DNA from 4 places in the Arthrobacter arnarulunnguaqae genome. Region 4 is predicted to be linked to each of the others. Evidence: riboswitches for the same ligand, from Rfam matches in the RefSeq annotation. Region 4 holds a riboswitch; each other region holds the start of a gene.
What was found. A riboswitch is a leader RNA that binds a small molecule or an ion and turns the genes downstream of it on or off. The one in region 4 is predicted to bind thiamine pyrophosphate.

Region 1 (4,519 bases), on a different contig from region 4:
GCCATAAAGGAACGAAACACCGCCGACGGCAGTACGAGCTGGCAAATGGCGCCAGAATCTGGTTCTACGTCGACGAACGCTCCGTTGTACTGACCGACGTCCACACACACCATCCCAACGCCACCAAATAGGTCAAAAGGTCGATAACGGTGACCTGTCGCGGCGGTCCTATGCCCCGCCTGTCGGTGCCCACCGCCACTGGACCCCGTCCGCGCCGCCTCGCTTCGGGCGGCGCGGACGGGGTCCAGTGCTTCGAGGTTAGGCGTTCGGCGAGCCCACCCCGATGGTCTGCTGCAGGTAGACGCTGCCGCCGGCCCCGGCGAACTCGCGGCTCTTCTCCTCCATGCCCTCGGAGATCCGCCGCTCGATGTCCTCGGCCAGCACCTGCTGGTCCGCGGCCGAGCCGAACTGCTTGCGGATGTCCTGCGAGATCCGCATGGAACAGAACTTCGGCCCGCACATCGAGCAGAAGTGCGCCGTCTTGGCCGGCTCGGCCGGCAGCGTCTCGTCGTGGAACGCCTCCGCCGTGGCCGGATCCAGCGACAACGCGAACTGGTCCTTCCAGCGGAACTCGAAGCGCGCCTTGGACAGGGCGTCGTCACGCTCGTGCGCACCCGGATGGCCCTTGGCCAGGTCGGCGGCGTGCGCGGCGATCTTGTACGTGATCACCCCGGTCTTCACGTCGTCCTTGTTCGGCAGCCCGAGGTGCTCCTTCGGGGTGACGTAGCAGAGCATCGCCGTGCCGTAACGGGCGATCTCCGTGGCCCCGATGGCGCTGGTGATGTGGTCGTAGCCCGGCGCGATGTCCGTCACCAACGGGCCCAGCGTGTAGAACGGCGCGCCGTCGCACAGCTCCTGCTGGCGCTCCACGTTCTCCCGCACCAGGTGGAACGGGATGTGCCCGGGCCCCTCCACCATGACCTGGACGTCGAACTCCCACGCCCGTTTCGTCAGCTCGGCCAGCGTGTCGAGCTCCGCGAACTGAGCGGCGTCGTTCGCGTCGGCGATCGAGCCGGGCCGCAGCCCGTCGCCCAGGGAGAACGCGACGTCGTACCGGGCGAAGATTTCGCAGAGCTCGTCGAAGCGCTCGTAGAGGAAGTTCTCGCGGTGGTGCGCCAGGCACCAGCCCGCCATGATGGACCCGCCGCGGGACACGATCCCCGTGACGCGCTCGGCGCTCAGCGGCACGTAGCGCAGCAGCACGCCCGCGTGGATGGTCATGTAATCCACGCCCTGCTCGCACTGCTCGATCACGGTGTCGCGGAAGACCTCCCAGTCCAGCTTCGCCGCGTCGCCGCCGACCTTCTCCAGCGCCTGGTAGATGGGCACGGTGCCGATCGGGACGGGCGAGTTGCGGATGATCCACTCGCGCGTGGTGTGGATGTCGTCGCCGGTGGACAGGTCCATCACGGTGTCGGCGCCCCAGTGGGCGGCCCACTGCAGCTTGTCCACCTCCTCGGCGATCGAGCTGGTCACGGCGGAGTTGCCGATGTTCGCGTTGATCTTCACCAGGAACGCCTTGCCGATGACCATCGGCTCCGACTCGGGGTGGTTGATGTTGTTGGGGATGATGGCCCGTCCGGCGGCGACCTCGCTGCGCACCAGTTCCACGTCGCATCCCTCGCGGAGCGCCACGTAGCGCATCTCCTCGGTGACGACGCCGGCGCGCGCGTAGTGCATCTGCGTCACCACGCGCCCAGCTAGCGAACGCCGCGGGACCGGACGCGCGCCCTTCCATTCGGATGATGCCGCGCCGCGGCGCACGGCCGACTTCCCGTCGTCGTGCAGGTTGCGCTCGCGGCCGCCGTACTCCTCGGTGTCCCCGCGGCCCTCGATCCACGCGGCGCGGAACGGCGGCAGCCCCTCCAGCGGGTCGCTGCCCGGCCCCGCGGTGCGGTAGACGTTCAGCGGCGGATTGGGGTTTCCGTCCGGGGAATCGTCCAGGCTGATCGCCGTCACCGGCACGCGGATGCCGGAGTCGGCGTCCTCCAGGAACGCCGGCGAGTGGGCCGGGTGCTGTTCGGAGGCACGGTGGATGGACTGGTTTTCTGCTGAAACGCTCACGGATGAGCCCTCACTTCCTACGCCGGCATGACCCGGACAGGTTCGACGGTCGCAGGCAGCGTCAGCCTGATCTCAGCCCTTGCGAGGGCACCCGTGTGGACGATGGCGAGCCTAGCCCACTTGGGGCGCCCGGGCCAACGGGCGCCCCATTCCGGAGCGAGAGCTCAGGCCGGATCCCCGGTGCCGTCCCCGTGCGGGAACTGCGGCACCTGGGGCGCCGTCGTCGTCAGATGCGCGACGGCGGGGCCCCCGACCGCGCGGTAGGCGTGTTCCGCGTCGCCCGGGAAACGCAGGAAATCGCCCTCGCCCAGGCGGCGGAGGTCCCCCACCGGACCGGCCTCCAGCGTCCCGGACACCACATACAACTGGTGCAGGGACCCGAATCCGTGCACCTCGACCACGCGCGTCTTCGTCGACGGATGCACGCGCAGGACATGCGTCCGGACGTATCCGGACCCATAGATCCGGTCCAGGTCCCTGACGTGCGCGACGCCAGCGGCACGCCAGGATGCGTCCGCCGCCAACGACTCGTGGACGGGAGTCCCCCATTCGGTCAGCAGCCGCACGACGCTGACGCCGAGCCCGTGCCCGATGCTCTCCAGGGTCCCCACCGTGGGGTTCCCGACGCCGCCCTCCACCTTGGACAGGGTCTGCTTGGAGATGCCCGCCAGCGCCGCAAGCTCGCCGAGCGAGAGGTCGCGCTCCACGCGGAAACGGCGGATGTTCCGGGAGACGAGGTCGTTGGCCTGCACACCCCAAGTGTCACCTATAAGTGACGAACTGTCATGTTTGACAGCCGCACGATGGCGCGGGAAACTAAAGCATGACCCGTAGCACCCCCGCGCCCCGCGACGACCGGACGGCCGTCGACAAGGCCATGTCGCTGCTCAACGCCTTCGGCAACGACGCGTTCGTCGGCGTCGGCGTCAGCGAACTCGCCCGCCGAGCCTCGCTGTCCAAGTCCACCGCCTTCCGGCTGCTGGCCACCCTGCAGAACAACGGTGCCGTGGAGCGCGCCGGCAACGCATACCGACTGGGAAAGATGATCCAGGACCTGGGCTCGACGCAGGAGGACGCGCTGCAGGGCCGCATGCGGGACGCGCTCACGCCGTTCCTCGCGGACCTCTACGAACTGACCAAGCAGACGGTCCACCTCGCCGTCCTGCAGGGCACCGACGTCGTCTACCTCAATAAGCTCTACGGACACCTGCAGGTGCGCAGCCCCTCGCGCATCGGCGGGCGTGCCCCGGCCTACTGCACCGCCGTCGGCAAGGTGCTCCTGGCCTACGATCCCGACGCCGCGGACGAGGCCATGCGCTCCGAAATGCTGGCCTGGACGCCGGCCACCATCACGGACCCGGACGCCTTCCGCCGCGAGCTCCTGGAGGTCCGCAACACCAACCTCGCGTTCGACCGCGAGGAGATCCTCACCGGTCTGAACTGCATCGCCGCCCCGATTTTCGGGCCCAACGGCAAGCCGGTGGCCTCGATGTCCGTGTCCGGGCCGGTCGGCAAGTTCGTCCCGGACTCGCAGGCCACCGTCCTGCGGAAGGTCTGCTACGCCGCCTCGCGCGCCGTGGCGGCGATCAGCGGGCAGCAGCACCAGGCCAAGCGGCAGGCGGCCAAGAGCGCCTAGCGCCGGACCGCCTAGCGCGTGGGGACGTCGTCGATCCGGCGCGACTCCTCGAGCACCCAGTCCGGTTCGGCGGCCATCAGGGAGACCGCCCGGTCCGGCAGGTCGACGTCGACGACGTAGCGGTAGCCGGCCCTCTCTGCACGCGCGATCTGCGCGACGTCCCCCTCCGGGGTGGAGACCACCAGGCGCCGGCAGGCCGGTTCGGCCTCCATGACGCGTTCGGACACCAGCTGGAGCGCCTCCGCGGGGGCGTCGGGCGACGGCACGAGCAGCCGGTCCCGCACGGAGGCCGGGTAGGCGGCGTCCAACTCGCTCTTGGCCACACGGACCACCGAGACGCTCCCCCGCGGGGCCCCGTCCTCGGTGACCGCGAACGTGGACTCGAAACCCGGCTCCGCGGAAACCGGGGCGGCCGCCCACGACGGCGGAAGCGCATCGGGCCAGCGCAACTGGTCGACCTCGTCGTTGGCGTGGTCGTTGTCGGCGTGCTCGTCGTGGTCCATCATGCGGCTACTCCTCCTCGCTGACCAGGCGGCGGATGGCCGGCTTGTCCAGTTTTCCCGCCCCGTTGCGCGGAACCGCGGCGGTCAGCACCAGCTTCTTGGGCAGCTTATAGCGCGCGAGGTAAGTCGCGGTGAACTCGCGGACGGACTCGATGTCCGGCACGGACCCGTCGGCGCAACTCATGACCGCCACCACCGACTCGCCCCACTTCTCGTCGTCGACGCCCACGACGGCGACGTCCAGGACGCCCGGGTACTCCATCAGCGCGCGCTCGACCTCCGCCGGATAGACGTTCTCGCCGCCCGTGATGATCAT
Region 2 (4,519 bases), on a different contig from region 4:
CCGCGGTCTTCCCGCTCTCGTTCTGGCTCCCGGACTCCTACCCGACGGCCCCCGCGCCCGTGACCGCGGTGTTCGCGGGACTGCTGACCAAGGTCGGCATCTACGCCATGGTGCGCACCGAGACCCTGCTGTTCCCCGGGGACCGCATCAACTCGGTGCTGATGGTGGTCGCGCTGCTGACGATGATCGTGGGGATCCTCGGCGCCATCGCGCAGGCGGACATCAAACGCATGCTCTCCTTCACGCTCACCAGCCACATCGGTTTCATGGTGTTCGGGCTCGCCATCGGCAACGTGGCGGCGCTTGCCGCGACGGTCTACTACGTCGCCCACCACATCATCGTCCAGACGTCCCTGTTCCTCGTGACGGGCCTGATCGAACGCCGCGCCGGGACCTCGAACGCCGACCGGCTCGGATCGCTCTCCAAGCTTTCCCCGGTGCTGGCCGTCCTGTTCTTCCTCCCGGCCATGAACCTGGCCGGCATCCCGCCGTTCTCCGGCTTCCTGGGCAAGCTGGGGCTGCTGCAGGGCGGGATCGAACTCGGGACACCGCTGGCCTGGGTTCTCCTGGGCGGGGCCGTGGCCACGTCGCTGCTGACCCTGCTGGCCGTCGCTCGGGTCTGGAACCGGGCGTTCTGGCGGAAGGCGGAGGACGCGGAGGACCCGGACCCGCTGCTCCTGGTCGGCGCGGCCGACGGCGGGCGCGTGACCACCTACCGCCACGTCGCCGACCATCCCGCCAGCCGGTTCAGCGACCGCGGCGACATCGAGCTCCTGCCCCGCGCCATGGTCGGCTCGACGGCCGCCCTGGTGGTCCTGGGCCTGTCGCTGACGGTGTTCGCCGGCCCGCTGTTCGGACTCAGCGAGCAGGCGGCGCGCAACATGATGGACCGCAACGACTACATCTCGGCGGTGCTGGGGACCGCCTCGGAGCGCAACGCACCCGTGACGGGAGTGGCACCGTGACTCCCACGCGTCCGTCCGCACTGGGCATGCGCACCCCCGGCGCCGCATCCCGTCGCCGCAAGCGTGCGCGCTTCATGGTGGAGCTGCCGCTGCTGGTGTGGATGGTGCTCGTCTGGGGCGCGCTCTGGCGGGACTTCGCCATCGGCAACCTGGTGTTCGGGTTCCTGATCTCCCTCGGCGTCGTGTCCGCGTTCCGGCTACCGCCGGTGGAGCTCAGCGGCCGGTTCAACGTGTGGCGCGCAGCGCTCTTCGCCGCGCGGTTCGTGTGGGACATCGCCGTCGCGAGTTTCCAGGTCCTCGGCACCGCGCTGGTCAAGGGCCCCAAGGTGCGCAGCGCCGTCGTCGGGGTGGGCCTGCGCAGCCGCGAGGACCTGATGATCACCACGGTCTCCCACGTCCTCACCCTGATACCGGGATCGTTCACCGTGGAGGTGGACCGTCCCAACGCGACCCTGTATCTCCACGTCCTGGACGTGAACACCCGGGAGGAGGCGGAGGACTTCCGCCGCAAGGTGCGCGCCACCGAGGCCCGGCTGATTCGCGTGATGGGGACGCGCGAGGAACTTGCCTCGCTCGAGGCGGAGAACGGCGCCGAGGCCGGCGCGAAGCGCGGGAGGACAGCATGATCATGGACATCGCCGTATGGGCCTCGGGACTGCTGATCGCGGCCGCCGCGGCCCTGGCCCTCGTCCGCATAGCCCGCGGCCCCTCCATCCTGGAGAGGGTCATCGGCCTGGATGTGCTCCTGACCATCGTCGTCGCCGCCCTGTGCATCGACATGGCCGCGAACCACCACATCGACCACCTGCCGTTTGTCCTGGCGGCCAGCGTGATCGGCTTCATCGGCTCGGTGACGATCTCGCGCTACGTGACGGACCGGAGGAACTCCTAATGGACAATTCGCTGTGGGGGACCGCCGTGGACGTGGTGTCCGCCGTCTTCCTGGTCGTCGGCGCGCTGATGTCGTTCGCCGCCGGAATCGGCATGCTCCGCTTTCCCGACCTGCTGTCCAGGATGCACGCAGCCACGAAGCCGCAGGTGCTGGGGCTGTTGCTGATGCTCACGGCCGTGGGCCTGCAGATGGGCTCGTGGTCCGTGGCCCCCGCGCTGTTCCTGGCGTGGATGCTCCAGCTGCTGACGGCACCAGTCAGCGCACACATGGTCGGTCGATCCGGATACCGGACTAGGCACCTGAAGAAGGAAACGCTGGTGCTGGACGACCTCGACGAGGTGGTGGCCCGGGCCGCCGACGGCAACGCCGGCGGCCGCGAGACCCCGCCGGGCAGCCCCTAGACGCCTTCTAGACCTCGTCGAGGGTGCGGTTGAACCGCGCGATGGCGCGTTGCGTCCCGCGGTTGGTCGCCACCTGGATCACGGCCGCGACCACGGAGGACATCACGGCGAAGCCCAGTGCCTGGCGCAGCGTCGCCTCCGCCTGCGTCTTGGGGTTCGTCGGCTTGGGCGGCTCGTTGCCGGTGACTTTCGTCCAGACCGCGTCCACGACCTTGGCGCCGGCCAGCCCCGCGACCAGCGAAATGATGGTGCCGCCCACCTTCAGCAGAATGTTCACGTGCAGTGCTCCCGTCGTTCGGCGTGATTACCTGCCCAGCATAACGCGGGGCTAGACTGGGGACACTGAACAACTACGACAGGGGAGCGTCACGATCGGTGCCCAACGGCCCGGTCAACTGATGCTGAGAGTGCGCTTCGACGCAGACCCTCGAACCTGCTCCGGCTAGTACCGGCGAAGGGAGTCGAGATCTCAGGGTGAGCGCGCCGTCGACTCTTCCTCCCCTCCTTGCCCTCAAGGAGGAAAAACCATGACCACCCTGCAGAACCCCCGCAACGCGCGCGCCTCGTGGCGCGTCGTCGACATCGTCGTCGCGGCCGTGATCGCCGTCGCCTCCGGCGTCATCTTCTTCGGCTGGAACACCATCCACCACGCGCTGGACTTCCTCTTCGTCGCCTTCCCGCCGTCCTCGGCGCTCGTGGCCGGATTCTGGCTCTTCCCGGCCGTGCTGGGCGCGCTGATCATCCGCAAGCCGGGCGCGGCCCTGTTCTGCGAGACCGTCGCCGCCGTCGTGTCCGCGTTCCTCGGCTCCGAATACGGCTGGACCGTGCTGGTGTCCGGGCTTGTCCAGGGCCTCGGCGCCGAACTCGTGTTCGCCGCGTTCCTCTACCGGCGCTGGGGCCTGGTGACCGCGCTCCTCGCCGGCGCCGCGGCGGGCCTCTTCGGCGGAATCAACGACGCGTTCGTCTTCAACTGGTTCCCCGAATACACCGCCGCCATGAAGCTCGTCTACGTGGGCTGCATGACCGTCTCCGGCATCGTCATCGCCGGGCTGTTGTCCTGGCTGGCCACCCGGGCACTCGCCCGCACCGGTGCGCTGTCCGCCCTCGCCTCCCGCAAGGCCGGACAGGAACCGGCCCGGGGCTAGCCGGTAGGTCCCCTCATGGCCACCCACATGCACGACGCCGGTGCCGCCGGCCACGGAGCGGAGCGGCGTGGCGAACACGGCGCCGCGCCGGGCACGCGGCCCGTCGCCGGGCACGCGCCCGCCTCGGTGAGCGCCCGAGGGTGGGGCTGGCGGCATGCCGACCGCACCCGAGACGCCCTGCGTGGCCTCGACCTGGACATCCGGCCGGGGGAGCGGATCCTGCTCGCCGGGCCGTCGGGCGCGGGCAAATCCACCCTGCTCCACGCCCTCGCCGGCGTGCTCCACGCGGACGAGGACACGGCATCCGCCGGGGAACTGCTGGTCGACGGTCGCCCGGCCCACGCGTCGACGGGCCGCGCAGGACTGATGCAGCAGGACCCGGAGACGCAGGTCGTCCAGGCGCGCGTCGGCGACGACGTGGCGTTCGGGGCCGAAAACCTCGCCGTGCCGCGCGATGAGATCTGGCCCCGGGTCGCCGAGGCGCTGGACGCCGTCGGGCTGCGGGTCGGGCTCGACCATCCGTCGTCCTCCCTCTCCGGCGGCCAGAAGCAGCGGCTGACGCTCGCCGGGATCCTGGCTATGCGGCCCGGTCTGGTGCTGCTCGACGAGCCCACGGCCAACCTGGATCCCGCGGGCGTCCGCGAGGTCCGCGACGCCGTGGTGGCGGCACTGGAACTCACCGGGGCGACGGCCGTCATCGTCGAGCACCGCCTGGATGCCTGGGCACCGCACGTGGACCGCGTGGTGGTCCTCGAGCCCGGGGGAGGCGTGGCGCACCAGGGCACTCCCGCCGAACTGTTCGCCCCCGGCCCCGTGCGCGAGGATCTCATCCGCGCCGGCGTGTGGGTTCCCGGCCACGTGCCGATCCTCCCGGTGCTCCCGGCGATGGCGGACGACGCCGGCGCGCGCCCGGCCGGGGAGATGCTGCTGCGCACCGAGCTGCTGTCCGTGGCCCGGACCGCGGGCGCCCCCGTGGCACTGGCCGGAGTGGACCTGCGACTGGGCGCCGCGGAGGCCCTTTGCATCACCGGAGCGAACGGCTCCGGCAAGTCCACACTCGCCCTGACGCTCGCGGGACTCCTTCCCGAACGCTCGGGACGCGTCGTCGCGACGCCG
Region 3 (4,519 bases), on a different contig from region 4:
CGCGGCGGGCGGGCGGCCGGTGGGCGGCGGGACTTGCCGTTGTTCGGCGGCGGTCATGGCGATCAGCTCCGGTTCGCACCGAGGATTTCGTCCAAGGCGATCGAGCATCCGCGGGATTCGGTTCCCTCGGCACGGCCACGGAGGACGAATTCGGTCGCGGCTTCCCGACCGGGATCCGGTGCGACCAGGTGGCCGACGTCCTCGGCCAGAACCGCTAGGCACGATCCCCGGTTGGCCAGATCGTAGTGGACAATCAGGCCCCTCTGCCCAGGCTCCACGGACGCCCCGGTCTCCGGGTCCACCACACGGATCCGCGTCCACGCCGGGACGCCCTTGCGGCGGGTCCGGACGCCGGTTCCCTCCCAGCCGTCGCGGAGTGCGGTGTCGTAGTACTGGGAGCTGATCTCGGTCATCCCGTAGTAGTTGACGCACCGGGACTCGGGAAGTCCGAGGAGCCGCCCGAACCGCGCGCGCAGGTCCTCGGCGGACACCTCCCGGGAGCGTCCCTTGTACCCTCCGGTGTCCAGCAGGCGGCTCCCCGCCGGCAGGCGGAAGGCAAGTCCCTCGTTGTCGAAGGCGTCCAGCAAATGCACGTAGGCGAAGGAGGCGCCCAGCAGCGCGACGGGCTCCCCCGCTTCCTCGGCCTCCCGCAGGACCGCCGCCACGCGCCGCACGTCGAGGCGGTCGTTCTCCATGAAGTGGGTGCTGCCCGTTGCCCCGAAGAAATCAACCAGGCGGCCGAAGAAGTACGCGAGCGAGGAATGCGGCTGCTCCCCGGGGCGGGCGTTGAGCACCAGCAGGCGGATGCGTTTCCGGTCCGGCAGGAAGTAATGCTCAAATCCCGCGCGCAGCGACGCGTCGTACAAGTGGAGGTGCGGATGGTGGTTGCGCCCCCGCTGGGTGGGGTCGGTGCTGCCGCTGGTCATGAAGACCGCCGCCGCGTCCTCCGGTGGCTCGCACGCGAGAGTGAGCTGCTTGAACGCGGCCAACGGCACAGCGGGGATCTGTTCCCAGCTGGTGATCCTCCCCGGTTCCGCGCGGCGCGAGCGGCAAAAGCGCCGGTAGGCCTTGTTGTGGCGGTATTGGTGCTCGAACAACTCGAGCGCGAGTCCCCCGAATTCTGCCTCCGCGTCGCTCCCGCCGGCGCCGCCCCCGCCGCCGGTTTCCGACGGTGCGGCACCGCGTTCGACGAATGCCTGGATCCGCAGATCCAGGCTGTCGCGTTCCTCGGCCGCGGCCGGCTCCGCGTCGGCGGTCATCGGACCGTCTCCGGCGCATCGGCGGCGGATGGCCCCGGCCGTTGCGGCGACGTCAATGGCGTGGCCAACGCACCAATGCCCTCCATGTCCCGGCTCCGTCCGGACGCCAGGGAAACCACGACGGTGACCAGTGCGGAGGCGAACAGCGCGGCGAGGAACGGGGGAAGCGCGAGTCCCTCCGCGAAGGTCGCAACGGCAATGGCCTCGGGAAGGCTACCGCCGACCGCGAAACCGTACCCGAGGGCGGCCACGAGGCCGGCCACCGAACCGCTGACCGCGCCGCCCGGCGTCGAACGGCGCCACAGCCCCAGCAACGCGGGCACGATGGTGGCCGCGCAGAACAGGTCTGCTATGAGGAAAAGACGCAGCACCGAGAAGCCCTGGAACGCGACGAGTACCGGGATGACCGTGAACACTGCCGTTGCGATGCGTCCACCGGTGAGCCCCATGGAAGGGGTGTGCGTGACGGCAACCGCGGCGAGTCCGTTCTGCAGCGTGTCCACGGTGGATGCCACCAGCGCGAGGGTGAGCATGAGGACCAGCGCGAGAACCCATTGGGGCTGGAAATCCAGCAGGGCGAAGAAGGGTGCGGGCGGTTCGCCGAGGGAGACGCCATAGGCCGCCGCGAGCAGACCGACCATGCCCGCGGCGAAAACGACGGGAAAGCGCGTCACGGCCCCGAGGACCGCTCCGCGGCCCAGCGCACGCCCGTCCCGGGCCGCCCACACCCGCTGCCAGTAGCCGTTGTGGAAGAGGGTGGTTGCCGTCACCGCCACGACGAGCGTCAGTGCCGCCTCGACGCCCGTCAGGTCCACGGCGAACAACGCCGGATCCATCGGCGCGGCTTCCCGCGACAGTCCGCCGAAGAGCAGTGCGCCGACGACTATCAGCAGGGGAAACAACAGCCAGGATTGCCACCGGTCGGTCCGGATGGAGGCGCGGAGGCCCCCATAGGCCGTATAGAGAACGGTGATGAGCGCGACCGCGGCAATGCCGACCCGCGGATCCATGCTGGACAGGCGTCCGAGCACGGCGCCAACGGCGGTCAGTTCAGCTGCCAACGCCACCAGCATGTACAAGACGGAGATGCCGAGCACGTAAACGTGCATGGTGCGGCCGTAGCGGATCCGGACGAATTCGATCAGGCTGTGCCCCTCGGGAACCAGCGCCCGCAACCGCCGTCCCACGAAGACGAGGCCGAACAGGGGAACCGTGATCGCCACGGCGTACCCCAGGACGCCGGCCAGCCCCACTGAAGCGCCGACCTCGGGCGCCGCGAAGAGTATCCAGGCCCCGACGCCCGAGGCAAAAAACGACAGCCCCAGTCCAAGTCCGCCCTGGCTGCCGCGTGCCACCGTGAACTGTTCGAGGTCGCGGTCCCGGCCCACGGCCAGCCCAACCCACGCGAAAACACCGAGAACGCCCGCCAAAATTGCGATGGTCGTGGAAACACCAAGCATGAATGCTCATCCCTTCGCCGGCATTACCCGGACAGGTTCATGCGGTCGGCGACGTCGTCATTCGCCCTCTCAGCCCGGTTCGTACCCGAGCTCCCGCTCTACACGACTCGACTGTAGTCGCGCCGCTGCCCGCCTCCAAACCGGAATTCGTCAAGCGTTCGAGGCTTGGGATCGGTTCGCGGGCATGTTACTGGCCTACGCGCCGCTGGCCGTTCCCGGGGACATCGAACCCCGAAAACGGCCAGCGGGCGCACCGCCGTCGCACTGTCTAGCCCGCGGGCGTGAAGTCCCGGACTCCGATGTAGTCCGGGCGCGGCTCGGCCGCGCCGAACGGCTCCACCAGGGTGTTCTCGACGCTGTTGAACACGATGAACACGTTGGAGCGTGGGTACGGCGTCACGTTGCCGTTGGAGGCATGCATGCAGTTCGAGTCGAACATGATCGCCCCGCCGGCCTTGCCCTCGAGGACGTCGATCCCGTATTCGTCGGCGAACCGGGTCAGCGTCTCCTTGTCCGGGGTGCCGGCGCCCTGCATGACCAGCGACGCCTTGTAGTTGTCCTCCGGGGTCTCTCCCCCGCACGAGATGTACTTCTTGTGCGAACCGGGCATGATCATCAGCGGCCCGTTGTAGGAGTAGTTGTCCGTCAACGAAATCGAGACGCTCACCGCGCGCGGGGTGGGCATCCCGTCCTCGGCGTGCCAGGTCTCGAAGTCCGAGTGCCAGGAGAACTCCTTGCCCTCGAAGCCGGGCTTGAAGTTCACCCGGGACTGGTGGATGTAGACGTCCGAGCCCAGGATCTGCCGGGCGCGTTCCACCACCCGCGGGTCGTTGGCGATCTTCCGCATGACCGCGCTGGTGCGGTGCACGTCGAAGATCGAGCGCACCTCCTGCGACTTCGCCTCGACGATGGTGCGGTCGTCGGCGCGGACGGTCGGGTCCTCGGACAGCCGGCTCAGTTCGCCCCGGAGCGTCTCCAGCTCGTCGGCGGTGATGAGCTGGTCGATGGCCAGGTAGCCCTTGGACTCGAAACCCTCGAGGGTCCCCGCGTCCATGGGACCGTCGGTGGCGGATCCCCAGACCACGGGACCGGTCCGGTCCAGCACCTTGTAGTCGCTGCCTGTTCGTGTTGGATACTGGTCGTGTAGGCGACTCAGTGTCTCCGTCATGTCCGTTCCTCCTCGGTTGTTGCCGGTCTGCGCCGTACCGCGCAGACACCAATGTGCCGGACCTTTCGGGCCGGCACATCGTTGCTGCCCAGCCTTGCGGATGGGCAAATCCTTGGGGGCGCTGCCCCGGCGCGGGTTATGAGACCGGCGCGGGCTCCTCGACGATCAGCGGGTAGACGCCGTTCTCGTCGTGCACTTCGCGGCCCGTGACCGGCGGGTTGAAGACGCAGGCCATGCGCAACTCGCTGGTGGCGCGCACCGTGTGCTTCTCGTTGCCGTTCAGCAGGTACATGGTGCCGTCGCGCAGGTCGTGGACCTCGCCGGTGGTCTCATCCGTCAGCGTTCCCTCGCCCTGGACGCAGTACACGGCCTCGATGTGGTTGGCGTAGTGGAACGTCGACGTCGTGCCGGCGTAGATCACGGTGTCGTGGAACGAGAAACCGACGCCCTCCCCGGACAGCACCATGCGGCGGCTGCGCCAGGTGTCGGACTTGATGTCGCGGTCGGTGTCGTTGAGGTCGTTCAACTGGGTAACAAGCATGGTGCTCCTTTGGTTCTGGGGTTCCCGGGCCGCCGCGCGCGGCGGCCCGGGCAGGCGGGTTCCGGCGTCGTGCTAGACCGTGGCGAGCGCG
Region 4 (4,519 bases):
GATCTTGACGGCGTCGATCCGGATGTCCTCCGCGACCGCCGCCAGCTGGGCGGCCAGGAAATCCACCGGGGGGATGTGGACGCCGCTGACGCCGCGGGTGTTTTGCGCCGTCAGCGCCGTGATGGCGGTCATTCCGTAGCCTCCGCACGCGGCGATCGACTTCAGGTCCGCCTGGATTCCGGCGCCGCCCGAGGGATCGGACCCGGCGATGGACAGGATGTTGGGCACGGCGCTCATGCGCGGTCCCCCGATCGGCGCGCGGCGCAGGCCGCCTCCCATTCTGCGCGCAGCGATCGCGCGGCGGCGGCCGGGTCCTCCGCCGCGCAGACCGCCCGGACCACCGCCATGCCGGACGCCCCCGCGACGGCGACCGCGCCCGCGTCGCCGTGGCCCAGCCCGCCGATGGCCACGCAGGGCAGCGGCGCGGCGGCGACGAACTCCGCCAGCCCGCCGAAGCCGATTGGATCCGGGTGGTCCTTCTTCGTCGGCGTCGGCCGAACCGCACCTGTCCCCAGGTAGGAGACCGTGCCGGCGGGCATGGCCGCGAGGGCCTCCAGCTGGGGCAGCTTCCCCGAGCTGAGACCGAGAATCGCGTCCGGGCCGATCAAACGGCGCACCAGCGGCGCCGGCAGGTCCGACTGCCCGATGTGCACGCCGTCGACGCGGGCGCCGGCCTCACGGGCGGCCAGGTACACGTCCACGCGGTCGTTGACGACGAGCGCCGCGCGGCCCGCGGTGTGCTCGGAGCAGGCCACGACGTCGTCGAGGAAGGCGCGGGCCGGGACGTCCTTGCACCGGAGCTGGACGATCGTCGCCCCTCCGTCGACCGCCGCGGCGACGATCTCCGCCAGCGGGCGCCCGTTGGTGCTCCCCGCGTTGGCCACCAGGTAGAGCGAGAGGTCGAACGCGGCGCTCATCGCAGCACCGCCCGTTCCGCAAGCTGCTCCGGCGTCGTGGAGGACAGTGCGTCGAGAAATGCGACGGCGAAGCTCCCCGGACCCGTCGCCGAGGCGGCCGCGGCCTCCGCGGCCACCGAGAAGAACGCGTGCGCGGCGACGCTGCCGGCGAATGGATCGTCCGCGGCCGCGGCGAACGCGGCGACCAGGGCGCCCAGCGCGCAGCCTCCGCCCGTGACGCGCGTGAGCAGCGGGCTGCCGCCGTGCACGCGCACCGTGCGCTCGCCGTCCGTGATCAGGTCGACCGCGCCGGAGACTGCCACCACGCCGCCGGTCCGGCGGGCCAGCGCGGCAGCCGCGCCGGGCGCCGCGTCGACATCGTCCGTCGCGTCCACGCCGCGTCCCCCCGCGCCGACGCCGGCGAGGGCCATGATCTCCGAGGCATTGCCGCGCACGACGTCGGGGCGCAGCTCAACGAGCAGGCCCGCGAACCCGGTGCGCAGGGCCAGCGCGCCCACGGCCACGGGATCCAGCACCCAGGGCGTGCCGGATTCGTGCGCGGCGCGGGCGGCCTCGAGCATGGCCTCGCGCTGCTCGCGGTGCGGGGTCCCGAGGTTGACCAGGACTCCGGAGGCGAGGCGGGCGAACTCGGCGGCCTCGCCGGGAACGTCCACCATGGCCGGGGCGGCGCCGGCTGCGAGGAGGACATTGGCCGTGAAGTTCGCGACGACCGTGTTGGTCAGGCACTGGACCAGCGGCGCGGTGGCGCGCAGCCGCCCCAGGTGGTTCGCGGCCGATTCGGGCGAGACGACGGGTGGAACAAGGTGTGAAGGCGCAATGGAATCCATGGGCGACATCCCTCCGCTAGTACGAACTAGATCAGGTGTGTACGGGTGTGATCTCAGTCCCTGGCGGACACCCCGTGTCACTGCAGGCGAGCTTACCGCGTTCCGCCCGTGAACTCCCTCGTGCTCGGGCGGATGCCGAAACGGCTAGGTTGATGACCATGGGTCTTTTTTCTCGCACCAAGCCGCGTCCGCCGCGCGCGGACACCGTCGCGGACGCGTCATCGGCCGTCCCGGCCGTCCCCGTCGTCGCGGAGACCGTGACCCGGCTCCGCGACTCGGCGTCCACGCACCTGGCCCACCCCCGGAGGTTCCGTGCGGGGCAGCTGCGCGCACTGGAGCGCATGCTCGACGCCCACGAGGGCGAGTTCCTCGAGGCGTTGGCCGCGGACCTCGGCAAATCGGCCGTCGAGGCGCACCTGACCGAATTGGATCTGGTGCGCGGGGAGATCGACCATGCGCAGCTCCACCTCACCGAGTGGATGGAGGCCAAGGGCGTCCGCGTTCCGCTGGCGTTCCAGCCGGCGTCCGCCAAGGTCGAGCCGCAGCCGTTGGGCCTGGTGCTGGTCATCGGTCCGTGGAACTACCCGGTCAACCTGGTGTTCGCGCCGCTGGTGGGCGCGCTGGCCGCCGGGAACTGCGTGGTCCTCAAGCCCTCGGAGCTCGCGCCGGCGACGTCGGAGCTGATCGCGCGACTGGTTCCCCGGTACCTCGACCCCCGCGCCGTCGCCGTCGTGGAAGGCGGCGTCGAGACCAGCCAGGCGCTGCTGGCCCAGCGGTGGGACCATGTCTTCTTCACGGGAGGCGAGCGGGTGGGCCGCATCGTGGCCGAGGCGGCCGCCCGCCACCTGACGCCGACCACGCTCGAGCTGGGAGGCAAGAGCCCCGCCGTCGTCGTGGACGGCAACCCCGCGGCGATCGCGCGCCGCATCACCTTCGGCAAGTTCCCGAACGCGGGCCAGACGTGCGTGGCCCCGGACTACGTCCTGGCCGTGGGGACGGCCGCCGACGGGCTGGAAAAGCACCTCCCCAAGGCGATCGCGTCCTTCTACGGACGCAACCCCGCGAAAAGTAGGGACTACGGGCGGATCGTGAACCGCCCCGCGTTCGATCGGCTCGCCGGGTTTATCGAGGCGGCCGCGGGCGGCGCGGGCCGCATCGTGAGCGGCGGGGTTTCGGACGCGGAGTCGCTGTTCATCGAGCCGACCATTCTGGCCGACGTCGACCCGGCGTCCCCGGTCATGACCGAGGAGATCTTCGGGCCGGTCCTGCCGATCGTGCGGGTGGCCTCGTTCGACGACGCGGTGCGGTTCATCAACTCCCGTCCCTCCCCGCTGGCGGCGTACCTGTTCAGCGAGAAGCCCCGGCTGCAGTCCGCCTTCGAGGACCGGGTGCGCGCCGGGGCGATCGGGCACAACGTCTGCAACGCGCACCTGGCCATCCCCGCGCTCCCGTTCGGAGGCGTCGGGGCGTCCGGGCACGGGAGCTACCACGGGCGGGCGGGGTTCGAGACGTTCAGCCAGTTCCGGTCCGTTCTGTCGAAGACGGCCGTGGTCGATACGCTCAGGGCCGTGTACCCGCCGTACGGGCGTCTGAAGGCGGGGCTGCTGCGCCGGATCCTCTAGCGCGGCCACGGGGGTGTCGAGCGTCACGCCGGAGACGGGAACAGGCCGGTATTGCATGCGGTTGCATATTGTGGAAGATCGATCGGCCCCCGCGCCGGTTCCCCAAACCAATAGGAGCATCCCCATGGCAACCACCGTCCTGACCCTCGTCGGCTCGCTGCGCAACGGATCCACCAACCGTCAGCTGGCCGAGGCCACCGCCGCCAACGCGCCCGAGGGCGTGGAGGTCAACGTGTTCGAGGGCCTCGAGAACCTGCCGTTCTACAACGAGGACGTCGACATCGAGGGCCAGGTTCCGGCCGCCGCGGCCGAGCTGCGCGCCGCCGCCGGTGCCGCGGACGCCATGCTGCTGGTTTCCCCGGAGTACAACGGCACCATGCCGGCCGTCCTGAAGAACGCCATCGACTGGCTGTCCCGCCCGTACGGCGCCGGCGCCATGACCGGCAAGCCGGCCGCCGTCATCGGCACCGCGTTCGGCCAGTTCGGCGGCGTGTGGGCGCAGGACGAGGCCCGCAAGGCCGTCGGCATCGCCGGCGCGACCGTCCTCGAGGACGTCAAGCTGTCCATCCCGGGTTCCCTGGTCCGCTTCGCCGAGACCCACCCGAAGGACGACGCCGAGGTCGCCGGCCAGGTCGCCGCGGTGCTCGAGGGCATCCGCGCCGCCGCCGAAAAGAACTAGCGCGACCGAAAAGAACCAGCACGACGCCGGCGCCCGCCGGCGCGGAAAAGGCCGGTCCCCACGGGGCCGGCCTTTTCGTTGTGCCCGGTTCCCGGGCGACTAGGCGATCACGCCGTCGACCAGCTTCTTCGCCTCGGCCTGGACCTGCGCGAGGTGCTCGTCGCCCCGGAAGGACTCCGCGTAGATCTTGTAGACGTCCTCGGTCCCGGAGGGGCGGGCGGCGAACCAGGCGTTTTCGGTGGTCACCTTCAGCCCGCCGATGGCCGCACCGTTGCCGGGTGCCTCGGTCAGCTTGGCGGTGATCTCCTCCCCCGCGAGCGTCGTCGCGGTGACGTCCGAGGCCGACAGTTTGCCCAGCGCGGCCTTCTGCTCGCGGGTCGCGGCGGCGTCGATCCGGGCGTACGACGGCGCGCCGAACTCCGCGGTCAGTTCGCCGTACCGCTGGCTGGGGGACTTGCCGGTGACGGCCTGGAT

Region 1: linked by a shared signal. The riboswitch ahead of thiC (phosphomethylpyrimidine synthase ThiC) and the one ahead of thiM (hydroxyethylthiazole kinase) in region 4 are both predicted to bind thiamine pyrophosphate.
Region 2: linked by a shared signal. The riboswitch ahead of ACHAAJ_RS07080 (ECF transporter S component) and the one ahead of thiM (hydroxyethylthiazole kinase) in region 4 are both predicted to bind thiamine pyrophosphate.
Region 3: linked by a shared signal. The riboswitch ahead of ACHAAJ_RS09495 (sodium:solute symporter family transporter) and the one ahead of thiM (hydroxyethylthiazole kinase) in region 4 are both predicted to bind thiamine pyrophosphate.

What each region holds. Positions count from the first base shown of each region.
Region 1 covers NZ_JBIMER010000010.1:8,935-13,453, reverse strand. Annotated here, with positions in the region: gene thiC (phosphomethylpyrimidine synthase ThiC) at 259-2,064, opposite strand; TPP riboswitch at 2,062-2,169, opposite strand; gene ACHAAJ_RS10485 (helix-turn-helix domain-containing protein) at 2,229-2,816, opposite strand; gene ACHAAJ_RS10480 (IclR family transcriptional regulator) at 2,888-3,700, shown strand; gene ACHAAJ_RS10475 (GNAT family protein) at 3,712-4,206, opposite strand; gene ACHAAJ_RS10470 (acyl-CoA synthetase) at 4,211-4,519, opposite strand, start outside.
Region 2 covers NZ_JBIMER010000005.1:136,380-140,898, reverse strand. Annotated here, with positions in the region: gene ACHAAJ_RS07105 (Na+/H+ antiporter subunit D) at 1-965, shown strand, start outside; gene ACHAAJ_RS07100 (Na+/H+ antiporter subunit E) at 992-1,591, shown strand; gene ACHAAJ_RS07095 (MrpF/PhaF family protein) at 1,588-1,857, shown strand; gene mnhG (monovalent cation/H(+) antiporter subunit G) at 1,857-2,258, shown strand; gene ACHAAJ_RS07085 (DUF4235 domain-containing protein) at 2,266-2,535, opposite strand; TPP riboswitch at 2,606-2,735, shown strand; gene ACHAAJ_RS07080 (ECF transporter S component) at 2,786-3,403, shown strand; gene ACHAAJ_RS07075 (ATP-binding cassette domain-containing protein) at 3,419-4,519, shown strand, end outside.
Region 3 covers NZ_JBIMER010000008.1:81,844-86,362, forward strand. Annotated here, with positions in the region: gene ACHAAJ_RS09485 (acyl-CoA reductase) at 1-57, opposite strand, end outside; gene ACHAAJ_RS09490 (LuxE/PaaK family acyltransferase) at 63-1,259, opposite strand; gene ACHAAJ_RS09495 (sodium:solute symporter family transporter) at 1,256-2,719, opposite strand; TPP riboswitch at 2,712-2,826, opposite strand; gene thpD (ectoine hydroxylase) at 2,988-3,887, opposite strand; gene ACHAAJ_RS09505 (ectoine synthase) at 4,024-4,428, opposite strand; gene ectB (diaminobutyrate--2-oxoglutarate transaminase) at 4,501-4,519, opposite strand, start outside.
Region 4 covers NZ_JBIMER010000021.1:26,305-30,823, reverse strand. Annotated here, with positions in the region: gene ACHAAJ_RS14190 (bifunctional hydroxymethylpyrimidine kinase/phosphomethylpyrimidine kinase) at 1-237, opposite strand, end outside; gene thiE (thiamine phosphate synthase) at 234-917, opposite strand; gene thiM (hydroxyethylthiazole kinase) at 914-1,744, opposite strand; TPP riboswitch at 1,736-1,829, opposite strand; gene ACHAAJ_RS14175 (aldehyde dehydrogenase family protein) at 1,903-3,366, shown strand; gene ACHAAJ_RS14170 (NAD(P)H-dependent oxidoreductase) at 3,491-4,045, shown strand; gene pgm (phosphoglucomutase (alpha-D-glucose-1,6-bisphosphate-dependent)) at 4,145-4,519, opposite strand, start outside.